DNA from 2 places in the Pseudomonas sp. PHC1 genome. Region 2 is predicted to be linked to the other one. Evidence: riboswitches for the same ligand, from Rfam matches in the RefSeq annotation. Region 2 holds a riboswitch; the other holds the start of a gene.
The links. A riboswitch is a leader RNA that binds a small molecule or an ion and turns the genes downstream of it on or off. The one in region 2 is predicted to bind cobalamin.

Region 1 (7,529 bases), on a different contig from region 2:
TCAGCGCCTGCGCCAGCCGCACTCCGCCGCCGGCGCCGATGGTTCGCGCCCCGATCGTGTTCGGATCTTCCCAGACCTTTTCGCCCGTTGCCGAAGACGTGCTGTTCCGCGCGCTCGGGCTGGTCGGCACGCCTTATCGCTGGGGCGGCAATACGCCGGATTCGGGCTTCGATTGCAGTGGCCTGATCGGTTTCGTCTACCGCGATGCCGCCGGCATCAGCCTGCCGCGTTCGACCCGCGAGATGATCGTCATGCAGGCGCCGAATGTCGGCAAGGAAGGGCTGCAGACCGGCGACCTGATTTTCTTCGCCACCAATGGCGGCTCACAGGTCAGCCATGCGGGAATCTACGTCGGGGAAGGGCGCTTCGTTCACGCGCCGGCCACCGGTGGCACGGTGAAGCTGGACAGTCTCTCGAAAGCCTATTGGCAAAAAGCCTATCTGAGCGCCAAGCGCGTTCTGCAGCCAGAGCATCTGGCGCATAACCCGTAGTCCAGAGACATAAAAACCCGTGGGAGCCAATGGCTTCCACGGGTTTTTTTACGCCTGTAGCACATTAGCGGGCCGCTGACACCCGCCATACCTTGTTGCCTACATCATCCGCCACCAGCAATGCGCCTTGCTGGTCGATCACCACGCCAACTGGGCGACCCCGCGCGTTTTCGTCCTTGTCGAGGAAGCCAGTCAACACGTCCACCGGTGTTCCGCTCGGTTTGCCAGCGACAAACGGTACGAAGATCACCTTGTAGCCACTGTGCGGTTTGCGGTTCCACGAGCCGTGCTGGCCGATGAATGCACCTTCCTTGAACTGCGCCGGCAGGCGATTGCCTTCGGCGAAGGTCAGGCCCAGTGACGCGGTGTGCGGGCCGACGGCGTAGTCCGGAGCGATGGCCTTGGCCACCATGTCTGGACGCTGCGGTTCCACCCGCGCGTCGATGTGTTGGCCGTAGTAGCTGAACGGCCAGCCATAGAAACCACCGTCCTTGACCGAGGTGATGTAGTCCGGGACCAGATCGCTGCCAATCTCATCGCGTTCGTTGACGGCCGTCCACAGTGCACCGCTTTGCGGCTCCCAAGCCAGGCCGTTGGGGTTGCGGATGCCCGAGGCGAAGATCCGGTGGTTGCCGGTGGCGCGATCCACTTCCCAGATTGCCGCACGGCCTTCTTCCTGGTCGAGACCGTTTTCGCCGACATTGCTGTTCGAGCCGACGGTGACGTACAACTTGCTGCCGTCCTTGCTGGCGATGACGTTTTTGGTCCAGTGATGATTGAGTGTGCCGCCCGGCAGGTCCACAACCTTGATCGGCTGGGTCTTGATCTCGGTCACGCCGGGCTCGTAATTAAAGCGCAACAGGCGATCGGTATCGGCGACGTACAGGTCGTTGCCGACCAGCGTCATGCCGAACGGCGAGTTGAGGTTTTGCAGAAATACCGTGCGGGTTTCGGCTACGCCGTCATGATCGGCGTCACGCAGCAGGGTGATGCGGTTCGGGCTGGGAGTGCCGGCGCCGGCTCGGCTCACGACTTTTTTCTGCACCCAGCCGCGAATGCCCTTGCTGTCGTCTGGTTTGGGCGGGGCGTTGGTTTCCGCCACCAGCACATCGCCATTGGGTAATACGTAGAGCCAGCGCGGGTGATCGAGATTCTCGGCAAACGCTGCCACCTGTGTGCCTGCCGCTGTGGTCGGTTTGGCGCCAGCCGGCCAGCCGACGGCCGGGGCGATGTTCACCGTCGGGATCAGGGTCTTGTTCGGTTCGGGCAGTTTGGGTGACGGGCCAGTGCCGTCGGAGACTTGCAGGCTGGAGGATTCACCACAGGCGGTGAGCCCTCCGGCGAGCATGATGACGAAAACGAACGGGGTTTTGCGCATTGTTGACCTTCCCTATGAATGCATTCCTGACCATAGAGAAGCACACAATCGCGATGGTTCAAACCTTCAGCCGCGGGCTTCCTTGAAAAGCACGGCAATGCCGGGGTGATAGTTACCGGCTTCACTGCGTAATTTGCGGTAGGCATAGGGGAAGTACCAGGCGACGGCGCAGGTGTGTTCCTTTTGCAGGTCGTCGACCATGTCCTGCAATTCTTCCGGGCTGGCGCTGTGCTGGGCTTTTTGCGGGGCGACGAACAGACAGCCGAGTTTCAGGTCGCTGGCGTAGCTGATGCGCTTGGCGTCGCTGGTGATATCCGCCAGGGCCTGGGTCAGATTCAGGCTGGTGACGCGCGGCCAGCGTTGGGTCGCCTGAATGAAGGCACGATCCTCGGCGCCAGCAATAAACAAATCGGCACGGGCGTTGCGCTCGCCTTCTTCGTTCTGTTTGCGGGTGGCAGTGTCGCGCAGCGTGACCAGTTCAGCCATCCACGCGGCGGCCGACAGCAGGCCAAGGTTGGCTTTTTCGTCGTGCCAGTAGGGCGTGTCATTGTCGCCGCGCACGGCGTTGTAACGGTCGATACAGTCAAACCAGCGTTCCAGCACCGGGCGCAGGAATTCCAGTCGCGGATTGCTGATGATCATGCCTTGCATGGTGCTCTCCCTTGTTATTGTGATGTGCTCTCTGCAGTCAAAAAGCATGGCTCTTTGATATCACTCATGGCAGTGTGGCACAAGATTGGCGTCAGTTAATTGATCGGCGGCAGTTATTCGCCGCACAAGTCCCTCTTCAATTGACGCTCCACCCCCAACCCTCTAACCTTCGCGGCTTGTTTCAGGTGCTCTGTGGCGCATGTCGACAGAGTGAAACAGGGAAGCCGGTGAGGCGGGTCTTCAAGCGATGAACCCTCACAATCCCGGCGCTGCCCCCGCAACGGTAAATGAGTGAAAGCTGCGTCTGATGCCACTGCGTAAAAGCGGGAAGGCGCGCAGCCAGGCACCAGCCGCTCATGAGCCCGGAGACCGGCCTGATCCATCCAGCGGCATCACGGTGGGCGATGCCAGGCTTGTTGCCGTCTATTCTTGTGCCTGCCCGCCGTTATCCAGCCTCAACGGAGAGCTCCCCCATGACTGATTCCCCCGAACGCGACGAGCGCCATCTCGCGCGCATGCAGCGCAAAAAAGCCGTGATCGACGAGCGCATCGCCAATTCGCCAGACGAATGCGGTCTGGTGCTGGTGCTGACCGGCAACGGCAAAGGCAAAAGCAGCTCGGCATTCGGCATGCTCGCCCGCGCCATGGGCCACGGCATGCAGTGCGGCGTGGTGCAGTTCATCAAGGGCCGCAACAGCACCGGCGAAGAACTGTTCTTCCGCCGCTTCCCCGAACAGGTGCGCTTTCATGTGATGGGCGAGGGCTTCACCTGGGAAACCCAGGATCGCCAGCGCGACATCGCCGCCGCCGAGGCTGCATGGGAAGTCTCCCGCGAGTTGTTGCGCGATCCGTCGATCGGTCTGGTGGTGCTCGATGAACTGAATATTGCCCTCAAACATGGCTACCTCGATCTGGATCAGGTGCTCAGCGATCTGCAGGCCCGCCCGCCGATGCAACACGTGATCGTCACTGGCCGCGGCGCCAAGCCGGAAATGATCGAGATGGGCGACACCGTCACGGAAATGGGCATGATCAAGCACGCCTTCCAGGCCGGTATCAAAGCGCAGAAAGGCGTCGAACTTTGAATCAACCACGTCACTGCCCGGCGGTACTGATCGCCGCGCCGGCCTCCGGCCAGGGCAAGACCACCGTCACCGCTGCGCTGGCCCGTCTGCATCGCAATCAGGGGCGCAAGGTTCGTGTGTTCAAATGCGGCCCTGACTTTCTCGACCCGATGATCCTCGAGCGCGCCAGCGGTGCGCCGGTCTATCAACTGGACATGTGGATGGTCGGCGAGCAGGAAAGCCGACGCCTGTTGTGGGAAGCCGCTCACGAAGCCGATCTGATCCTGATCGAAGGCGTGATGGGCCTGTTCGATGGCACGCCATCGAGCGCCGACCTGGCGCGGCATTTCGGCGTTCCGGTGCTCGGCGTGATCGACGGCACGGCCATGGCTCAGACCTTCGGCGCACTGGCCCTGGGCCTGGCGCGCTATCAGCCGGACTTGCCGTTCGCCGGCGTGCTGGCCAACCGCGTCGGCACCGTGCGCCATGCGCAGTTACTCGAAGGCAGCCTCACCGAAGGTCTGCGCTGGTACGGCGCGTTGTCCCGGGAAACCGGGATCGAACTGCCGAGCCGCCATCTCGGTCTGGTGCAGGCCAGCGAACTCAATGACCTCGACGTGCGCCTCGATGCCGCCGCCCAAGCGCTGGCCGGCACTTGCGAGGTAGCGCTGCCACCGGCCGTCGAGTTCGCTGCGCCTGAAATCGTTGAGACCGAAAAACTGCTCCAAGGCGTTCGGATTGCGGTCGCCCGCGACGAAGCCTTCGCCTTCACCTACGGTGCCAGCCTCGATCTGTTACGGGCGATGGGCGCCGAGCTGAGTTTCTTCTCGCCGATCCGCGATGCGCAATTGCCCGAAGCGGACAGCTTGTACCTGCCCGGCGGTTATCCGGAATTGCACCACGTTGCCTTGTCGCAGAACACCGCCATGCTCAAAGCGATCCGCGCGCATCACGCCGCCGGCAAACCATTGCTCGCCGAATGTGGCGGCATGCTCTATCTGCTGGACTCACTGACCGATGTCGAAGGCACCCGTGCTGATTTGGTCGGCCTGTTGAGTGGCGATGCGGTGATGCAGAAACGTCTGGCTGCGCTGGCCTTGCAGGAGGTCGACCTGCCGGAAGGCCTGTTGCGCGGCCACACCTATCACCATTCCCTGACTACCACCGAACTGATGCCGATTGCCCGGGGCCACAGCCCCAATGGCGGGCGCGGTGCGGAGGCGGTGTATAGGGAAGGGCGGATGACCGCCTCGTACGTGCATTTTTACTTTCCGTCGAATCCGTCGGCGATTGCCGCACTGTTGGTGCCATGACCGACAACGCTTTCACTGACGCCGAGCGCGAAGCGGTCTACCGCGCCATCGCCGAACGCCGCGACATGCGCCACTTCAGCGGCGGCACGGTCGAGCCTGACGTGTTGCGCCGATTGCTTGAAGCCGCGCATCAGGCGCCGAGCGTCGGCCTGATGCAGCCGTGGCGTTTCATTCGTATCAGCGACCGCGCCTTGCGTGGCCAGATCCAGAACCTTGTTGAAGAAGAGCGCGTACGCACCGCCGAAGCCCTCGGCGAGCGCAGTGACGAGTTCATGAAACTCAAGGTCGAGGGCATCAACGACTGTGCCGAAGTGCTGATTGCCGCGTTGATGGATGATCGCGAAAAACACATCTTCGGTCGTCGCACGCTGCCGGAAATGGACATGGCCTCATTGTCCTGCGCGATCCAGAACCTGTGGCTCGCCGCGCGTGCCGAAGGCCTGGGCATGGGCTGGGTGTCGCTGTTCGACCCGCAGGCGCTGGCCGATCTGCTGAAGCTGCCGGCCGGGGCCAAGCCGCTGGCGGTGTTGTGCCTGGGGCCGGTCAAGGCATTCTATCCGGCGCCGATGCTGGTACTCGAAGGGTGGGCGCAGGCGCGTCCGCTCAATGAGCTGCTGTATGAAAATTTTTGGGGAGTGAGTCAATGAGTGTGGCGTTGTTGAGTGTCGCCGCGGTTGCGCTGGATGCGCTGCTGGGTGAACCGAAACGCTGGCATCCGCTGGTGGCGTTCGGCAATTTCGCCGGGCGCATCGAGCAGCGATTCAATAGCGGTGGTCGCGGCTGGCGCAGTCATGGCGTCACCGCGTGGGTGATTGCGGTGTTGCCGCTGACCTTGCTGGCCACGGCGTTTTCCTGGGCGCCATATGTGGGCTGGATCGTCGAGATTCTTGCGCTGTATTGCGCCCTCGGCATGCGCAGCCTCGGCGAGCACGTCGAACCGGTCGCCAAGGCCCTGCGCGGCGATAATCTGGAAGAGGCGCGCAAGCGTGTGGGCTATCTGGTCAGTCGTCAGACTGATGAGCTGGACAGCACCGCCGTCGCCCGCGCCGCCACCGAATCGGTGCTGGAAAACGGCAGCGATGCGGTGTTCGCCGCGCTGTTCTGGTTTGTCGTGGCCGGTGCGCCGGGCGTGGTGCTCTATCGCCTGAGCAATACGCTGGACGCAATGTGGGGCTATCGCAACGAGCGCTTCGAGCGATTCGGCTGGGCGGCGGCAAAAATCGACGACGTCCTCAACTACATTCCCGCGCGGCTGGTGGCGTTGACCTACGCCTTGCTCGGCAAAACCCGACTGTCGCTGAAATGCTGGCGAACTCAGGCGCCGAAATGGGACAGCCCGAACGCCGGCCCGGTGATGGCTGCTGGCGCGGGTGCGCTGGGTGTCGAACTGGGCGGGCCGGCGATTTACCACGGCGAGCTGCACGAGCGCCCGCAACTGGGCGAGGGCGCAGCGGCGGATGCCGATTCCATTGATCGTGGCTGGCAATTGGTCCAGCGCGGGGTATGGTTATGGCTGCTGATTCTCTGCGTGGGGGCTGAATTCTATGCTTGAGCACGGTGGCCGGTTGCGCAGGGCGGCGCTCGAATACGGCATCGCGGAAGAGGACTGGCTCGACCTGTCCACGGGCCTGGCGCCGTGGCCGTTTCCGGTCCTGGACATTCCGCTGCGGGCCTGGGCGCGTTTGCCGGAGAGCGATGACGGTCTGGAGCAGGCCGCCTGCGATTACTACGGCGCCAGCCAGGTGCTGCCGGTGGCCGGTTCGCAAATGGCCATCCAGTTGCTGCCGCGATTGCGCCGGGCCGGCAAGGTCGGTGTGTTGTCGCCGTGTTATGCCGAGCATGCCGAAGCCTGGCGGCGCAGCGGCTATATCGTGCGTGAGGTGCTGGAACAGGAAGTCGATTTCTTTCTCGACAGCCTCGACGTGTTGGTGGTGGTCAATCCGAACAACCCCACTGGCCTGAACCTGACCCCGGCGCGCCTGCTCGACTGGCATGCGCGGCTGGCCCAGCGGGGTGGCTGGCTGGTGGTCGATGAAGCATTCATGGACAACACGCCGCAGCTGAGTCTTGCTCCGCATGCGCATCAAGTGGGGCTGATCGTGCTGCGCTCGTTCGGCAAGTTTTTCGGTCTGGCCGGGGTGCGGCTCGGGTTCGTGCTGGCCGAGCGCAAATTGCTCCGGTTATTGGCCGAGCAGGTCGGGCCCTGGGCGGTCAGCGGGCCGACCCGGGTACTCGGTCAGGCCTGTCTGCGCGACACCGAAGGCCATACCCGCCAGCGCATTCGCAGCGACGAGGCCAGCGAACGGCTGGCCGCGCTGCTTGAACGTCACGGATTCAAACCGCAGGGTGGCTGTGCGCTGTTTCAGTGGCTGATCACCGAACAGGCCGCCGCGTTACATGAGTTCATGGCTCGGCGCGGCATTCTCCTGCGCCTCTTCGGGCACAACAGCAGCCTGCGATTCGGGCTGCCCGCCGATACCGCCGACGAGGCGCGCCTTGAGCAAGCCCTGCAAGCATTTGCAATGGAGCGCTCTATGGAAAACCAATCAGCATGACCACGTTAATGGTGCAGGGCACCACCTCCGACGCCGGTAAAAGTACCCTGGTGACGGCGCTGTGCCGCTGGGCCACC
Region 2 (7,529 bases):
GGTGCAACCCCCAGGCGTGGCGAATCACGTGAATCCGGCTGCCGCCGGGGCGCGCGCCGACTTCGAGGATCTTCGGCCCGCTGGCGGTGAGAATGAACTCGACATGGGCGAACGTGCCTCTGAGTCCCAGTGCCTTGACGGCGTCATGGGCCAGTCGGTGGCAGCGTTCTTTCAGGTCGGCATCGGGTTCCAGCAGCGATGGCGTGTAGCGGGCGAAATGGTGGAAGTCACCCCGCCCGATATCGACACCGGCAATCACGTCGACAATCGGAAAACTGCGGATCGAGCCATCCGCAGCGATTGCGCAGTCGATGGAGTGGTTGGAGCCCTGGAGGAACTCTTCCAGCAACAACTGCTCGGTTTCGCGGCTTTTTCCGGCCACATAACGCTGCAGCGCCGGCCATTCGTGGCGGGCATAGTCGAGCAGATCGTGGTGAGTGTGGATGCAGAGAACGAACAGGCTGCTGTAGAGGTTCGCGGGTTTCAGAATGAACGGGTAGGGCAGTTCACCGGAGTGTGCCAGCAGGTCGTCGATTCGTACTTCGCGGGACATCACGTGCAGGTCAGGGTTGTCCGACTGCTGGAAGTGTTGGCGCTGCAACACCTTGTCCAGAGTGTTTTCCACGTTGCGGTGCAAGTGAGCCAGTGCTGGCAGCGCCGCGCACAGGCGGGCTGTGACAGCAACATAGCCTTCGCGGAAATTCAGCACGCTGGTGAACCCGTGTTCATCGAGCAGGCGTTGCGTCAATCCGATCAGATCCGCCGTCAGTCCTCTGGAGAAATCGTACTGTGCCACTGGCGAGATTCTTGTCGCGTCAGCGATCTTGCTGGTTTTACGGCTGTCGGCGATCAACAGCGGAGTAATGCCCTCGGCAATCAGGCCTTCGTATTCACCTTCGCGGATGTTGCCGATGATCAGGCAGGCGCTCGCTTTCATCGGCAAACCTCCGGGTCGAAGCTGTAATGGATTCGGTTCAGGCGCTGGCAAATGTGCGACAGACGGATCCGGTCCACGCCGTTCGCACCGCCGCTCAAGACATTGCGGATAATGTGCGCCAAGGCATCCAGGTCCTCGCTGCTGATCCCCAGGCGAGTGATTTCCTGAAGGCCGAAGCGCAGGCAATCGCGGCCATGAACTTGTTTGTTGTTGACCCGGATGCCCAGTTCATTGAGTTCTTGCGCCGCTTGCCGCGCCAGGGGCCCTTCAAGCAAGAGCAGGTGCGTGTCGGTGGGGTGTAGCGTCCAGCCCGGCAAGCCTTTCAGGGCATCGTGCAGTTGGCGGGTGTTGGCGCACATGCGCTGGGCATAGGCCTGTCCGTAGTGCCGGGTTTCCACCAGGCTGACGAACAATTGCAGCAGGCCGGGCAGGTTGGGCGAAGAGACCAGGCCGCTGCTGAGCGTCTGTTCGATCCGCCAGGCCAGGTCGGCGCTTCGGCAGACGATCAGTGCCCGGTGCGGACCCGCCAGGGATTTGTGGGTATTGCCTTGAAGAATGTCCGCGCCTTCGTCAAGCGGGTTGGGAAAGGCCTGTCCGGCGATCAGGCCCAGGGTGTGCGATGCATCGTAAATAATCAGTGTCCGCTCCAGACCACGGCCGTTCAGCAACGTACGCAATGGCTCGATAGCGATTGCCCGAGTGGTCAGGCCGTGATCGAGCAGCACGGCTGCCGGTGGTGTACCGAGTGCCTGAAGTGTCTGATCGACAGCTTCGAGATCGATTTGTCCGTCCGCCGTCAGCGTGAAAAATGCGCTGCGCCTGCCGATTTTCTGCACCAGCGGCCCGGTCGCAAAATGCCCGCCGCTTTCCGGCGCCAGCGACAGAATGGCATCGCCCGGCTCGGTCAGCGCGGTCAGCACGCTCAGCGTACAGTGCACGCCGGACAGCACCCGATACTCGACGAATGGAGCGTTGAACATCGCCTGCACAGCCTGGGTCGCCAGCGTCTTCAAGGCTTCGACTTCCGGGAAGTGTTCAACGTGCATGCCATTGAATTGGGCGGCATAACGTTGACCGTCGATGGCTTGTGCGTTGAATAAATAACGCTCGTAAAAACGGTTCTGTCCGAGCGTGCGCGCGGTCTCGGACAATATGTTTTCGTTGGCGGTCAACGACAAGGTTGAAACTCGTCGAGCACAGGCCTGTTGGAACTGTTCAATAATAAAGTCATGTGTGCCGGGTGGGTTGGCTGAAAGTGCATGCGTCAAAGAGTTCATTAGTAGTCCGCCAGGTCGAAATCGATTATCAACATGTCGCGGCTGCCGCGATTCGAATTAATGCTTGATGTTTGCAGTGGGGAAACTTCGTGCAGAAGTATTCGGTCATTCAATACGGCTGTTTCCATGTAATCCGTCAAAGTTGCTTTGAATACACAGTTGCCACTTTCATTGAATATCCGACTTTCACCGCCGCTGACGCACTGGCGTTGAATCAGATGTTGAAAGACAAAATCGTGTCCGTCGCGATGGCGGCCCTCGGGTGTGGCGTGACCGGCATTACGCCGATCGCAGAGGATACGGAACTGGTGACAGGTCACCAGCCAGTCGCGCGGGCCGATCGTCAGATCCATCAGCGCCAGGTCGGCGGCGAGCACGGTTTGCAGGACCGGAGACTCGATAAACGTTGACTCGCTGCGGCTGTAGGTGCGCTGGACGCCACCCAGCAGCGGGTTGTGGGCCTGGGCTTGAAAGAAATGGCAGTCTTGCAGCGGCGTCCACTGGCGCTCCCGTTGGCGGTATTCGAACTTGCAGATGCGCCGCTGGCGAATGCCGTTCTCCGCGCTCAGGTAGGCATCGGGGTGCAAATGCTCCCACGTCGCGTTGAACGCCTGACACACATCGTGCCCCAACAACCCGACCTGGACCGCCGGATATTGGTAACTGTGCGCGTAGTGGCAATGACGCAGTAGTTGCGACAGTTCCTGCAGTACGGTTCCATCAGATTGCCGCAATGCATTGTCGGCGCTCATGTTGCAGGCACGTAAGTCAGATGGGCAGGAATAGAGAGCGTTGAATGCTGATAGTAATCAGGCATGCAAGAATTCCTTTCTTGTAGAGTGCAGCGTCCTTTGAATCTTCATGTTTCATATCTTGTTTTAATTTATCAATTTGGTTTTTGTAAAGATATGTAATTGGAGAGTTCGAGCGCTCTATTCCGAGGTCGAGCGTCGTGATGGGCAGTTTGGTGGTTAGATGATATGTAAGAGATTGCCTACAACTAATTTTTTAATTGAGAACTGTTTTCGATCAATATATTAAAGAACGATGTCCATATAACGACATTGCTGCAGACGTTGACCCGCCTTGCGCGCATGCGTAGCCTTGCGCTTTCGAGGTTCTTCGGCCCACGCCGAAGCTAAGAAGGGAACGCGGTCCAAGCCGCGGCTGCCCCCGCAACTGTGAACGGTGCTGTTCGCTGCCACGCCACTGCCAACTCCATCCAGAGCCAGCGGGAAGGCGCAGCGAATACCGGGCCAAGGCCCGAACATCGTCAGCCAGGAGACCTGCCTCGTCACAGATTCTCACTTTCAACCGGGCGGGGTGATCCGGTGGCGAACTCTCCAGGCACGCACCCGCGTTGCCGGTCTCGTCCCGTATGCCCGCCACCTTGCCAAAGGGCATCCGATGAAAACACTGGCCAAACTCCCCGTCACCATCGTCACCGGCTTCCTCGGCTCGGGCAAAACCACCTTGCTGCGGCACATGCTCGACAACGCCCAGGGCCGCCGCATCGCGGTGATCGTCAACGAGTTCGGCGAGCTGGGCATCGACGGTGAAATCCTCAAGCAGTGCACCATCGGCTGCACCGAAGAAGAAGCCACCGGCCGCGTCTACGAACTGGCCAACGGTTGTCTGTGCTGCACGGTTCAGGAAGAGTTCTTCCCGGTGATGCGCGAACTGGTGGCCCGTCGCGGCGACCTTGACCACATCCTGATCGAAACCTCGGGCCTGGCCCTGCCAAAACCTTTGGTGCAAGCCTTCCAGTGGCCGGAAATCCGCAACGCCTGCACCGTTGACGCGGTGATCACCGTAGTCGACAGCCCGGCCGTGGCCGCTGGCACCTTCGCTGCGTTCCCGGATCAGGTCGACGCCCAGCGCAAACTCGATCCGAACCTGGACCACGAATCGCCGCTGCACGAACTGTTCGCCGACCAATTGGCCAGCGCCGATCTTGTGATTCTCAACAAGGCCGACCAGACCAGCGCGGAAGACCTCGCTCGCGTGCGTCTGGAAGTCGCTGAAGAGCTGCCGCCAGCGGTAAAAATCGTCGAAGCCAGCAACGGTCGCCTGCCGTTGGACGTGTTGATTGGGCTGGGTGCCGGTTCCGAAGAACACATCGACAGCCGTCACAGCCATCACGATCACCACCACGGTGAAGGCGATGACGATCACGATGACCACGATCACGACGCCTTTGATTCGATCTCCATCGAACTGCCGCAAGCCGATGAGAGCCTGCTGCTCGACGCACTGACGCAACTGGTCGTTCAGCACGGCATCCTGCGGGTCAAAGGTTTCGCGGCGATCCCGAACAAGCCGATGCGGCTGCTGATTCAGGGCGTGGGCACGCGTTTTGACAAGCACTTCGACCGTCAGTGGGGCGCTGATGAGGCGCGGGTGACGCGTCTGGTGCTGATCGGTCAGGCACTGGACGCCGCGCAGCTCGAAGCGCAACTGCGCGCCGCGCTCAGCGTTTAAGCCATGCACCTGCTCAGGACCCAGCCCGGCGGTTTCGTGTCGGATGACAACATTGCCGACCTTGGACAGACCCCCGCCGAGCTGGTGATCCTGTGCAGCGGCGACTCCAGCCTTGCCTTGCTCGCCGAAGCCGCGCAGCAATTGCCCGAGGATTACCCGAGCGTGCGGCTGGCCAACCCGATGCAGGTGCAGAACCATGCGTCGGTCGACCTGTATGTCGATGAGGTGCTGCGCCACGCCAGGGTCATTCTGATCTCGCTGCACGGCGGCATCGCTTATTGGCGGTATGGCGTCGAGAGGCTGGTCGAGTTGTCCGAACGTGGCGTGCAGGTGATTCTGGTGCCGGGCGATGACCGTCCCGACCCGGAGCTCAGCGACCTGAGCACCGTGGACGCCGAGGATCGCGACCGGCTCTGGCAGTTTCTGCGTCAGGGCGGCCTGGGCAATGCGCTGGATTTCTTCCGCTGCCTGGCCAGTCGCTGGCTGGCGCGGGATTACGTGTGGGGCGAGCCGCAAACGCTGCCGCGCACGGCGATTTACTACCCGAACAAAAACACCGCCGCACTGGGTGACTGGCAAGCCGACTGGCTGCCCGGTCAACCGGTCGCGGCGGTGTTGTTTTATCGCTCGCATTTGCAAGCGGCGAATACGGCGTTTATCGACGTGTTCTGCCAACGGCTTCAGGCGGCCGGACTCAATCCGCTGCCAATTGCCGTGGCCAGTTTGAAAGAACCCGGCTGCCTGTCGGTGGTCGAGGACTGGCTGGATGAGGTCGAGGCCGCGGTGATTCTGAACACCACCGGTTTCGCCCAATCCAGCCCGGAAGCGCCGCATCTGCGGCCGTTCCGGCGCAACATCCCGGTGATCCAGGCGATCTGCGCCCAGGACAACGAGCCCGGTTGGCGCGAAAGCGAGCAAGGCCTCGGTCCGCGGGATCTGGCGATGCACATTGCCTTGCCGGAGCTGGACGGCCGGATCATCAGCCGGCCGATCAGCTTCAAGGATCTGGCCTGGCGCAGCGAGCGCAGTCAGTCCGACGTGGTGTGTTATCGCGCCCAGCCTGAACGAATGGATTTTGTGGCCGAACTGGCGCGCCGCTGGGTCGGTCTGGCGCGGGTGCCGAACGCTGAAAAGCGCATCGCACTGATTCTTGCCAACTACCCGACCCGGGACGGACGCATCGGCAATGGCGTCGGCCTAGACACGCCGGCTGCCGCGCTGAATATCCTGCGGGCGTTGCAGGCCGAAGGTTATCCGCTACCGGCCGAACTGCCGGACAGCGGCACCGAACTGATCCAGCAATTGCTCGGCGGCGTCAGCAATGACCTCGACACCCTCGACCAGCGCCCGTGCCAGCAGAGCCTGGCGATGAACGATTACCTGGCGATGTTTAACGCGTTGCCGCAAGCCAATCGCGCTGCGGTGCTGGAGCGTTGGGGTTCGCCGCAGAACGACCCGATGTGCCGTGACGGGCGAATGATGATCGCCGGCCTGCGGTTTGGCCTGACCTTCGTCGGCATTCAACCGGCGCGGGGTTATCAGGTCGATCCGAGTGCGGTGTATCACGACCCGGATCTGGTGCCGCCGCACGCGTACCTCGCCTTCTATTTCTGGTTGCGCCAGACCTACGGCGCTCACGGTGTGATCCACGTCGGCAAGCACGGCAATCTCGAATGGCTGCCGGGCAAAGGCGTGGGCCTGTCGGAAAACTGCTGGCCGGATGCACTGCTCGGGCCGCTGCCGAACATCTATCCGTTTATCGTCAACGACCCGGGCGAGGGCGCCCAGGCCAAGCGTCGCACCCAGGCGGTGATCATCGACCACCTGATGCCGCCGCTGACCCGCGCCGAAACCTACGGTCCGTTGCGCAATCTGGAGCTGTTGGCCGACGAGTATTACGAAGCGCAATTGCTTGATCCGCGCCGCGCCCGGGAGTTGCAGCGCGACATTTTGCAACTGGTGCGTGACACGCAGATCGATCGCGAACTGCAACTTGACGAAGCCCTCGACAGCGAGGCCGATGCCGCGATCTGGCTGCCGCGTCTGGACACCTACCTGTGTGATCTGAAGGAATCGCAGATCCGCGATGGTTTGCACATTTTCGGCGAGTCGCCGACCGGGCGTTTGCGCATCGACACCTTGCTGGCGCTGCTGCGGATTCCGCGCGGCGATGGCAAAGGGGCTCAGTCGAGTCTGTTGCGGGCGTTGGCCAAGGCGTTTCAGTTGGGATTCGATCCGCTGGATTGTGCACTGGCTGATCCCTGGACCGGCCCGCGCCCGGTGGAACTGCAATCGCTGAGCGATGAAGCCTGGCGCACGGCAGGGGATACCCGCGAACGTCTGGAACTGTTCGCGGGGCATCTGATCGAGCAGTCGCTGGCGGGTGATGTGGTGCAACTGGACGCTGCAGGCTGGTCAGATGTGCAGGCGATCATCAGCGCCTTGCGCGAAGTGATCGCCCCACGCCTCGATGCCTGCGGCCCGGCCGAAATGCATGGCCTGCTCGACGCCCTGAACGGCCGTTTCGTCCCGGCCGGCCCGAGTGGCGCACCGAGTCGCGGTCGCCTGGACGTGCTGCCCACCGGGCGCAATTTCTATTCGGTGGACGTGCGCAATCTGCCGACCACCACTGCTTGGCGGATCGGTTTCCAGTCCGCGACCCTGATTCTCGAGCGACATTTGCAAGATCACGGCGATCACCTGCGCCAGCTCGGCCTGTCGGTGTGGGGCACCGCGACCATGCGTACCGGCGGCGATGACATTGCCCAGGCCATGGCGCTGATGGGCGTGCGCCCGGTGTGGGCCACCGGCAGTCAGCGGGTCGATGATTTCGA

Region 1: another riboswitch for cobalamin. It lies ahead of cobO (cob(I)yrinic acid a,c-diamide adenosyltransferase); the one in region 2 lies ahead of cobW (cobalamin biosynthesis protein CobW).

Annotation. Positions count from the first base shown of each region.
Region 1 is NZ_JBJXHJ010000035.1:23,734-31,262, reverse strand. Features, by position in the region: gene ACKJSM_RS27585 (C40 family peptidase) at 1-491, shown strand, start outside; gene ACKJSM_RS27580 (PQQ-dependent sugar dehydrogenase) at 556-1,869, opposite strand; gene ACKJSM_RS27575 (hypothetical protein) at 1,936-2,520, opposite strand; cobalamin riboswitch at 2,687-2,913, shown strand; gene cobO (cob(I)yrinic acid a,c-diamide adenosyltransferase) at 2,994-3,605, shown strand; gene ACKJSM_RS27565 (cobyrinate a,c-diamide synthase) at 3,602-4,897, shown strand; gene bluB (5,6-dimethylbenzimidazole synthase) at 4,894-5,544, shown strand; gene cbiB (adenosylcobinamide-phosphate synthase CbiB) at 5,541-6,449, shown strand; gene cobD (threonine-phosphate decarboxylase CobD) at 6,442-7,452, shown strand; partial or broken gene ACKJSM_RS27545 (cobyric acid synthase) at 7,449-7,529, shown strand, end outside.
Region 2 is NZ_JBJXHJ010000012.1:115,079-122,607, forward strand. Features, by position in the region: gene ACKJSM_RS16980 (acetyl-CoA carboxylase biotin carboxylase subunit family protein) at 1-937, opposite strand, end outside; gene ACKJSM_RS16985 (hypothetical protein) at 934-2,214, opposite strand; gene ACKJSM_RS16990 (2OG-Fe dioxygenase family protein) at 2,214-2,966, opposite strand; cobalamin riboswitch at 3,313-3,523, shown strand; gene cobW (cobalamin biosynthesis protein CobW) at 3,622-4,695, shown strand; gene cobN (cobaltochelatase subunit CobN) at 4,699-7,529, shown strand, end outside.